One region of the Streptomyces sp. WAC03905 genome, then DNA from elsewhere that is predicted to be linked to it. Evidence: riboswitches for the same ligand, from Rfam matches in the RefSeq annotation. Region 1 holds a riboswitch; the other holds the start of a gene.
The links. A riboswitch is a leader RNA that binds a small molecule or an ion and turns the genes downstream of it on or off. The one in region 1 is predicted to bind glycine.

Region 1 (4,409 bases):
TGTGAGAGCCGCTCCGACCATCCTGCACCTGGACATGGACGCCTTCTACGCCTCCGTGGAGCAGGCGTCGAAGCCGAGCCTGCGCGGCAAGGCCGTCATCGTCGGCGGGCTCGGACCGCGCGGGGTCGTCGCCACCGCCTCCTACGAGGCCCGGCGGTTCGGGGTGCACTCGGCGATGCCGATGGGCCAGGCGCGCAGGCTCTGCCCGAACGGCGCCTACCTGATCCCGCGTTTCCCGCTCTACCGGCAGGTCAGCGACATCGTCATGGCCATGCTGCGGGAGCTGTCCCCGCTGGTCGAGCCGCTCAGCCTGGACGAGGCCTTCGTGGACCTGGAGGCGGGCGGTGTCGCCTTCGACTCGGACTCCGCGCGGGCCACGGGCGAGCGGCTGCGGGCCGGCATCAGGGCCGCCACGGGGCTCAGCGGGTCCGTGGGGCTCGCGGGGTCGAAGATGCTGGCCAAGGTGGCCTCGGAGGAGGCCAAGCCGGCCGGGCTGCTGCTCATCGAGCCCGGGACCGAGCGGGAGCTGCTCGCACCGATGTCCGTACGGACCCTGCCCGGGGTCGGGCCGGCCACGGGGGAACACCTGCGCCGCGCCGGGATCACCACCGTGGGGGAGCTGGCGGAGGCGGGCGAGGACGAGCTGGTCCGGATGGTCGGGCGCGCGCACGGCGCGGGGCTGTACCGGATGGCGCTGGGGCTGGACGACCGGCCGGTGGTCGCGGAACGGGACGCGAAGTCGGTGTCCGTCGAGGACACCTTCGACGTGGATCTCCACGACCGGGTGCGGATCAGGGGTGAGGTGCAGCGGCTCGCGGACCGGTGCGTGCAGCGACTGCGGGGATCCGGGCACTCGGGGCGCACGATCGTGCTGAAGGTCCGGCGCTACGACTTCTCCACCCTGACGCGGTCCGAGACGCTGCGGGGGCCCACGGACGATCCCGCGGTGGTGCGGGAGGCCGCCGCGCGGCTGCTGGAGGCGGTCGACACCACGGGCGGGGTGCGACTGCTGGGGGTGGGGGTGACGGGGCTGGCGGACTACACGCAGGAAGACCTCTTCGCGCAGTCGTCCGCCACGCGGGCGTCGGACGAGGACGGCGGTGCGGGAGGCACCGGCGGGGAGGCGGAGCCGGAGGCCGCCGGCGGCGGCGCAGCGGGACGGGAGGGACAGGAGGGGCAGCAGGAGCTGGAGGGGCCGGAGCAGCCCCGTGGGCCGCAGGAGGCCACGCAGCGCCGCTGGACGGCAGGGAGCGACGTCCGGCACGTGCTGTACGGGCCGGGGTGGGTGCAGGGCAGCGGCGTCGGGCGGGTGACCGTACGGTTCGAGCAGCCAGGCTCGGAGCCCGGCCGGGTGCGGACCTTCCTCGTGGACGACCCGGAGCTGGAGCCGTCCGACCCGCTGCCGCTGGTGGGGGAGGGGACGTAGGAGGCGGCCGGCCGCAGCGGGGGGCTCAGCCCTCGTCGCCCGCCAGCCGGCCGAAGTCGCGGTGGAAGTCGGACGGCAGGGTCGTGTCCAGGCCGTAGTGGTGGTAGAGCTGGAGTTCCTGCTCGGGTGACAGGTGGCGGCCGACGCCGAAGTCCGGCGCGTCCCTGATGAGGGAGCGCTCGAAGGGGACCCGCAGGGTCTCGCCGACCATCTCGCTCGGCTCCAGCGGGACGAAGGCGTCCCGGCTGAACAGACCGGTGCGGACGGCGGCCCACTCCGGGACACCCGTGGCATCGTCGAGGTAGACCTCGTCGATGGTGCCGATCTTGGCACCGTTGCGGTCGAACGCCTTGCGGCCGATCAGGCTGCGCGGATCGATGTCGGTCTGCACGGTCCCTCCAAATGGTCGCAACTGCTCCGTAATGACTACAGAAGTGCATTTCCGCAGCGGAGGCCACTCGGGGAGCCCCTTGAACCCCGCTGGTAGTCTGGATGACGGCTGTCGACCCTGTGCGGGAGAGTCCTCCGAATGAGCAAGACGGAGGCGCCGAAGGAGCAAATCCTCCCCGGAATCTCTCAGGCATACGTACCGCACGGACGAGGCCACTCTGGAAAGCAGGGCGGGTACCGGGCGCGCAGTGCCGGTCCCCCTCCTCACCGACGGTGAAAGCCGGACCTCTCGGGAGACCCCCGTGACTCCGGTGAAACTCTCAGGTGCAGATGACAGAGGGGGAGGCCGTCCGGGTGCCCGCGCCGTGGTGCCCCTCGCAGGTCATATGACCAGGAGGCCTCCGTACATGACCGCCAACCGCATTCCGCTCTCCCAGCTGGAGCGAGGCATCCCCTTCGAACAGCGCCACATCGGCCCGGATGCCGAGGCGCAGGCGAAGATGCTTGCCCACGTGGGCTACGGCTCCCTGGACGAACTGACCGCCGCCGCGGTCCCGGATGTGATCAAGACCGCCGACGCGCTGGACCTGCCCGAGGCACGGACCGAGGCCGAGGTGCTCGCCGAGCTGCGCTCGCTCGCCGACCGCAACCAGGTCCTCACCCCCATGATCGGTCTGGGCTACTACGGGACCTTCACCCCGCCGGTGATCCTCCGCAACGTCATGGAGAACCCGGCCTGGTACACGGCGTACACGCCCTACCAGCCGGAGATCTCCCAGGGCCGCCTCGAAGCGCTCCTGAACTTCCAGACCGTCGTCGCCGACCTCACCGGCCTGCCGACCTCGGGCGCCTCGCTGCTCGACGAGGGCACCGCGGCCGCCGAGGCCATGACCCTCGCCCGCCGCGTGGGCAAGGTCAAGGGCAACGTCTTCCTCATCGACGCCGACGCCCTCCCGCAGACCGTCGCCGTCATCGAGACCCGCGCCGAGCCGATCGGCATCGAGGTCGTCGTCGCGGACCTCTCCGACGGCATCCCCGCCGAGATCGCCGAGCGCGGCGTCTACGGCGTCCTGCTCCAGTACCCCGGTGCCTCCGGCGCCGTCCGGGACATCAAGCCGGTCATCGACCAGGCGCACGAGCTCGGTGCCATCGTCACCGTCTCGGCCGACCTGCTCGCCCTGACCCTGCTGAAGTCCCCGGGCGCCCTGGGCGCGGACATCGCGGTGGGCACCACCCAGCGCTTCGGCGTCCCGATGGGCTTCGGCGGACCGCACGCCGGCTACATGGCCGTCCAGGACAAGCACGCCCGCTCGCTGCCCGGCCGCCTCGTCGGCGTCTCGGTGGACGCGGACGGCAACAAGGCCTACCGCCTGGCGCTGCAGACCCGTGAGCAGCACATCCGCCGTGAGAAGGCCACCAGCAACATCTGCACCGCGCAGGTCCTGCTCGCCGTCATGGCCGGCATGTACGCCGTCTACCACGGCCCGGACGGCCTGCGCACCATCGCCGGCCGCACCCACCGCTACGCGACGCTGCTCGCGGCCGGTCTGCGGGCCGGCGGGGTGGAGACCGTGCACGGCTCCTACTTCGACACCATCACGGTCCGGGTACCGGGCCGTGCCGCCGAGGTCGTCGCCGCCGCCCGCGAGGGCGGGGTCAACCTCCACCGGGTCGACGCCGACCTCGTCTCCATCAGCTGCGACGAGACCACCCTGCGCGCCGACATCGAGGCCGTCTGGGCCGCCTTCGGCGTCACCGCCGACATCGAGGCGCTCGACGAGACCGCGGCGGACACCCTCCCCGAGGGCCTCCTGCGCACGGACGCGGTCCTGACCCACCCGGTCTTCCACCAGCACCGCTCCGAGACCGCGATGCTGCGCTACCTGCGCAAGCTCTCGGACAAGGACTACGCGCTGGACCGCGGCATGATCCCGCTGGGATCCTGCACCATGAAGCTCAACGCGACCACCGAGATGGAGCCGGTGACCTGGCCCGAGTTCGGCCAGCTGCACCCCTTCGCCCCGGTGGAGCAGGCCGAGGGCTACCTCACGCTCATCAACGAGCTGGAGGAACGACTCTGCGAGGTCACCGGCTACGACAAGGTCTCCATCCAGCCGAACGCCGGCTCGCAGGGTGAGCTCGCCGGACTGCTGGCCGTACGCGCCTACCACCGTGCGAACGGCGACGAGCAGCGCACCGTCTGCCTCATCCCGTCCTCCGCGCACGGCACCAACGCCGCCAGCGCCGTCATGGCCGGCATGAAGGTCGTCGTCGTCAAGACGGCCGACGACGGCGAGGTGGACGCGGACGACCTGCGCGCCAAGATCGAGCAGCACCGCGACGAGCTGGCCGTGCTGATGATCACCTACCCGTCCACCCACGGCGTGTTCGAGGAGCACGTCGCCGACATCTGCGCCCAGGTCCACGAGGCCGGCGGCCAGGTCTACGTCGACGGCGCCAACCTGAACGCCCTGGTGGGCCTCGCCAAGCCGGGTCACTTCGGCGGCGACGTCTCGCACCTGAACCTGCACAAGACCTTCTGCATCCCGCACGGCGGCGGCGGTCCGGGCGTCGGCCCGGTCGGTGTCCGGGC
Region 2 (4,409 bases), 3.9 Mb from region 1:
GAGCTCCGCGACGGCGGGCGGGGGCAGCGGGACGCCGACGGCGCCCTCCGGATTGAGCGCGATGCCGAGCTGCGGGGGCAGCCCCCGGGCGAATTCGACCGCCGGGGCCACCGCGAAGTCCATGCCGGGGCCGACGCAGGCGAGGAACTGGGCCTCGGAGCTGTAGACGGGGACGTACGCCGCCCCGCCGATGTCCATGGTGGGCAGGTCCAGGCCGGCCGCGTCGGGACCGCCGCCGCCCGGCAGCGGCACCCACACCCGGCTGCGTCCGAGCACCTCCAGGATCCGGCCGCCGGCGTCCGGCTGCCCCAGCGCCGCCCCGAGCACCTGCTCCAGCTCATTGTCCGGCCAGCCGCTGCCCTGCATCTGCCCCCGCCTCCGTCGGTCCCGCGCGTGTCGACCCGCAGGCTACCGGCCGCCGGCCCGGCTCCTGCGCCGGGGCCGATCCGGGGGACCCGGGCGGGCGGTCAGCCCTGGAAGCCGATCCCCGTCACGGCGGCGGCCGAGCGGCGGTCCAGCAGGGTCGCCGAGGCGCACCCGGCGGGCGGGCGGCCCGCCTCGGCGTCGCGCAGCAGGCGTCCCACGGCGCCGCGGTGGCGGGCGAAGGCGTAGGCGGACACGCTGCGGCCCCGCGCGCGCTGGCCGGAGAGGGCCTCCTCGGGGCTGCTGTCCAGCAGGAGGAGGTGCAGGGCGCGGCCGCGGCGGCGCGCCGCCGCGGCGAGCAGTCCGCGCACCCAGCTCTGGGTGCCGCAGTCGTGGACGACCACGGAGGCGCCGGAGCGCAGGATCCGGTAGAGGCCCCAGTAGTGCGCGGCGCGCACCAGCGGGCGGTACACGGCGTAGGGCAGGGCGGCCGGCATCCGGCCCTCCCAGCGTTCGCGGGTGTCCTGGGAGTCGACGGCCCCGCCCTCGGGGGCGGCCCGCTTGATCAGCGTGCTCTTGCCGCCGCCGGGGAGGCCGGAGACCACGACGATGTCGCCCTCGGCGAAGCCGAGCCGCCGCGGTCCGCGCAGCGCCGGGCCGCGCAGGTCGCGCACGAGGCCGAGGCCGCCGTCCGCCGCCCTCCTGCGCTCGCGCGCGCCGCGCCGCTGCGCCGGCACCGCGTCCACGGTTCCCGTCGTCGCCACCACTCCGAATCTCCGCACGGTGTTCGCCTCCCCCGAATCGGGTCACCGGGACCCTTGCCCACTGAGTGTAAAGAGACGGTAATCGGCATGTCCGGTTCCGTTCCGGCGGCTCGGACGGGCGTACGAACTTTCCGCCCCCCACCCCCGATCTCGGGCATGCCGTGCAATGATGTGCGCCATCTGGACCAACTGCATACCGGCCGCTTGAATCCGCGCGGGAGAGTCCCGGCACGCCGCAAGGCCGTGTCCGGGCGCCGAAGGAGCAAGAACCTCCCTTGAATCTCTCAGGCCCCGTACCGCGTGGATGAGGCAGATCTGAAAAGCGAGCTGCCCGGCAGCTCCACCCAAGGTGCAAGTCGCGGATACCGGCGATCGATGGATCGGCGGAACTCTCGGCGAACCTCTCAGGTTCCGATGACAGATGGGGAGGAACGTCCTCGTCATGTCATGTCGATGCCCTGGGACCCGGGAGCCACACCCATGAGCACTGCCCCCCGCCTGACCGCCCTCGATGCGCTGCACCGCTCGCTCGGTGCGACCATGACCGACTTCGCGGGCTGGGACATGCCGCTGCGGTACGCCAGCGAGCGCGACGAGCACAACGCCGTCCGCACCAAGGCCGGCCTCTTCGACCTCTCGCACATGGGCGAGATCACGCTGACCGGCCCGGAGGCCGTCAAGGCCCTCGACTACGCACTGGTCGGCAACATCTCCACCGTCGGCGTCGGCCGCGCCCGCTACACGCACATCTGCCAGGAGGACGGCGGGATCCTCGACGACCTGATCGTCTACCGCCTCGGCGAGACCGAGTACATGGTCGTCGCCAACGCCTCCAACGCCCAGGTCGTCCTCGACGCCCTGACCGAGCGCGCCGCCGGCTTCGACACCGAGGTCCGCGACGACCGCGACGCCTACGCGCTGATCGCGGTGCAGGGCCCGGAGTCGCCCGGCATCCTGGCGTCCCTCACCGACGCCGATCTGGACGGCCTGAAGTACTACGCCGGCCTGCCGGGCACCGTCGCGGGCGTGCCCGCGCTGATCGCGCGCACCGGCTACACCGGCGAGGACGGCTTCGAGCTCTTCGTCGCCCCCGAGCACGCCGTGGAGCTGTGGCAGGCGCTGACCAAGGCCGGCGAGGGCGCCGGCCTGGTCCCGGCCGGCCTGTCCTGCCGCGACACCCTGCGCCTGGAAGCGGGCATGCCGCTGTACGGGCACGAGCTGACCACCGCCCTGACCCCCTTCGACGCGGGTCTGGGCCGGGTCGTGAAGTTCGAGAAGGAGGGGGACTTCGTCGGCCGCGCCGCCCTGGAGGCCGCCGCCGAGAAGGCCGCGACCAAGGCGCCGCGCAAGCTGGTCGGCCTGATCGCCGAGGGCCGCCGCGTCCCGCGCGCCGGTTTCCCCGTCACCTTCGGCGGAGAGGTGATCGGCGAGGTCACCTCGGGCGCCCCGTCCCCGACGCTGGGCAGGCCGATCGCGATGGCGTACGTGGACGCGGAGCACGCCGCGCCCGGCGCCTCCGGCGTCGGCGTCGACATTCGCGGTACGCATGAGCCGTACGAGGTCGTGGCGCTGCCGTTCTACAAGCGGCAGAAGTAACCCCCCGCGCGCGACGTCCGCCGTCCGGCCACCGGAACGGCGCCGTCTCAGTACCCAAGACCGCAGTTCGTATCCACTCCCCCGCATCCAGGAGAATCAGGCCATGAGCACCCCCGAGAATCTGCGTTACACCAAGGAGCACGAGTGGCTGTCCGACGTCGTGGACGGCGTCGCGACGGTCGGCATCACGGAGTTCGCGGCCAACGCGCTCGGTGACGTCGTCTACGCCCAGCTCCCCGCGGTCGGCGACACCGTGACCGAGGGCGAGACCTGCGGCGAGCTGGAGTCGACCAAGTCGGTCTCCGACCTCTACTCCCCGGTCTCCGGCGAGATCGTCGAGGCCAACCAGGACGTCGTGGACGACCCGGCGCTCGTCAACACCGCTCCGTTCGAGGGCGGCTGGCTGTTCAAGGTGCGCATCTCGGAGGAGCCCAAGGACGTGCTCTCCGCCGAGGAGTACACGAAGCTCACCGCCGGTAACTGACCCCAGGGGATCCTGATGTCCGTACTGAACACCCCTCTCCACGAACTCGACCCCGACGTCGCCGCAGCCGTCGACGCCGAGCTCGTGCGCCAGCAGTCGACCCTGGAAATGATCGCGTCGGAGAACTTCGCTCCGGTCGCCGTCATGGAGGCCCAGGGCTCGGTCCTGACCAACAAGTACGCCGAGGGCTACCCGGGCCGTCGCTACTACGGCGGCTGCGAGCACGTCGACGTGGTCGAGCAGATCGCGATCGACCGCATCAAGGCGCTGTTCGGCGCCGAGGCCGCGAACGTCCAGCCGCACTCCGGTGCGCAGGCGAACGCCGCCGCGATGTTCGCGCTGCTCAAGCCGGGCGACACGATCATGGGCCTGAACCTGGCCCACGGCGGTCACCTGACCCACGGCATGAAGATCAACTTCTCCGGCAAGCTCTACAACGTGGTCCCGTACCACGTCGACGAGTCCGGCCAGGTGGACATGGCCGAGGTCGAGCGCCTCGCCAAGGAGTCCAAGCCGCAGCTGATCGTCGCGGGCTGGTCCGCCTACCCGCGCCAGCTGGACTTCGCCGCCTTCCGCCGCATCGCGGACGAGGTCGGCGCGTACCTGATGGTCGACATGGCGCACTTCGCGGGCCTGGTCGCCGCGGGGCTGCACCCGAACCCGGTCCCGCACGCCCACGTCGTGACCACCACCACGCACAAGACCCTCGGCGGTCCGCGCGGCGGTGTCATCCTGTCGACGCAGGAGCTGGCCAAGAAGATCAACTCCGCGGTCTTCCCCGGCCAGCAGGGCGGCCCGCTGGAGCACGTGATCGCGGCCAAGGCCGTCTCCTTCAAGGTCGCGGCCTCGCCCGAGTTCAAGGAGCGCCAGGAGCGCACCCTGGAGGGCGCGAAGATCCTCGCCGCCCGTCTGGTCCAGGACGACGTCAAGGCCGTGGGCGTGGACGTCCTCACCGGCGGCACCGACGTGCACCTGGTCCTGGTCGACCTGCGCAACTCCGAGCTGGACGGCCAGCAGGCCGAGGACCGTCTCCACGAGGTCGGCATCACGGTCAACCGCAACGCCATCCCGAACGACCCGCGGCCCCCGATGGTCACCTCGGGTCTGCGGATCGGTACGCCGGCCCTGGCCACCCGCGGTTTCGACGCCGAGGCGTTCACCGAGGTCGCCGAGATCATCGCGCAGGCGCTGAAGCCGGCGTA

Region 2: linked by a shared signal. The riboswitch ahead of gcvT (glycine cleavage system aminomethyltransferase GcvT) and the one ahead of gcvP (aminomethyl-transferring glycine dehydrogenase) in region 1 are both predicted to bind glycine.

Annotation. Positions count from the first base shown of each region.
Region 1 covers NZ_JBXYDZ010000003.1:6,502,355-6,506,763, forward strand. Annotated here, with positions in the region: gene AC2RP6_RS31910 (DNA polymerase IV) at 2-1,426, shown strand; gene AC2RP6_RS31915 (PRC-barrel domain-containing protein) at 1,452-1,817, opposite strand; glycine riboswitch at 1,930-2,028, shown strand; gene gcvP (aminomethyl-transferring glycine dehydrogenase) at 2,224-4,409, shown strand, end outside.
Region 2 covers NZ_JBXYDZ010000003.1:2,581,326-2,585,734, forward strand. Annotated here, with positions in the region: gene AC2RP6_RS13915 (enhanced serine sensitivity protein SseB) at 1-366, opposite strand, end outside; gene AC2RP6_RS13920 (AAA family ATPase) at 468-1,145, opposite strand; glycine riboswitch at 1,333-1,436, shown strand; gene gcvT (glycine cleavage system aminomethyltransferase GcvT) at 1,608-2,723, shown strand; gene gcvH (glycine cleavage system protein GcvH) at 2,827-3,207, shown strand; gene glyA (serine hydroxymethyltransferase) at 3,223-4,409, shown strand, end outside.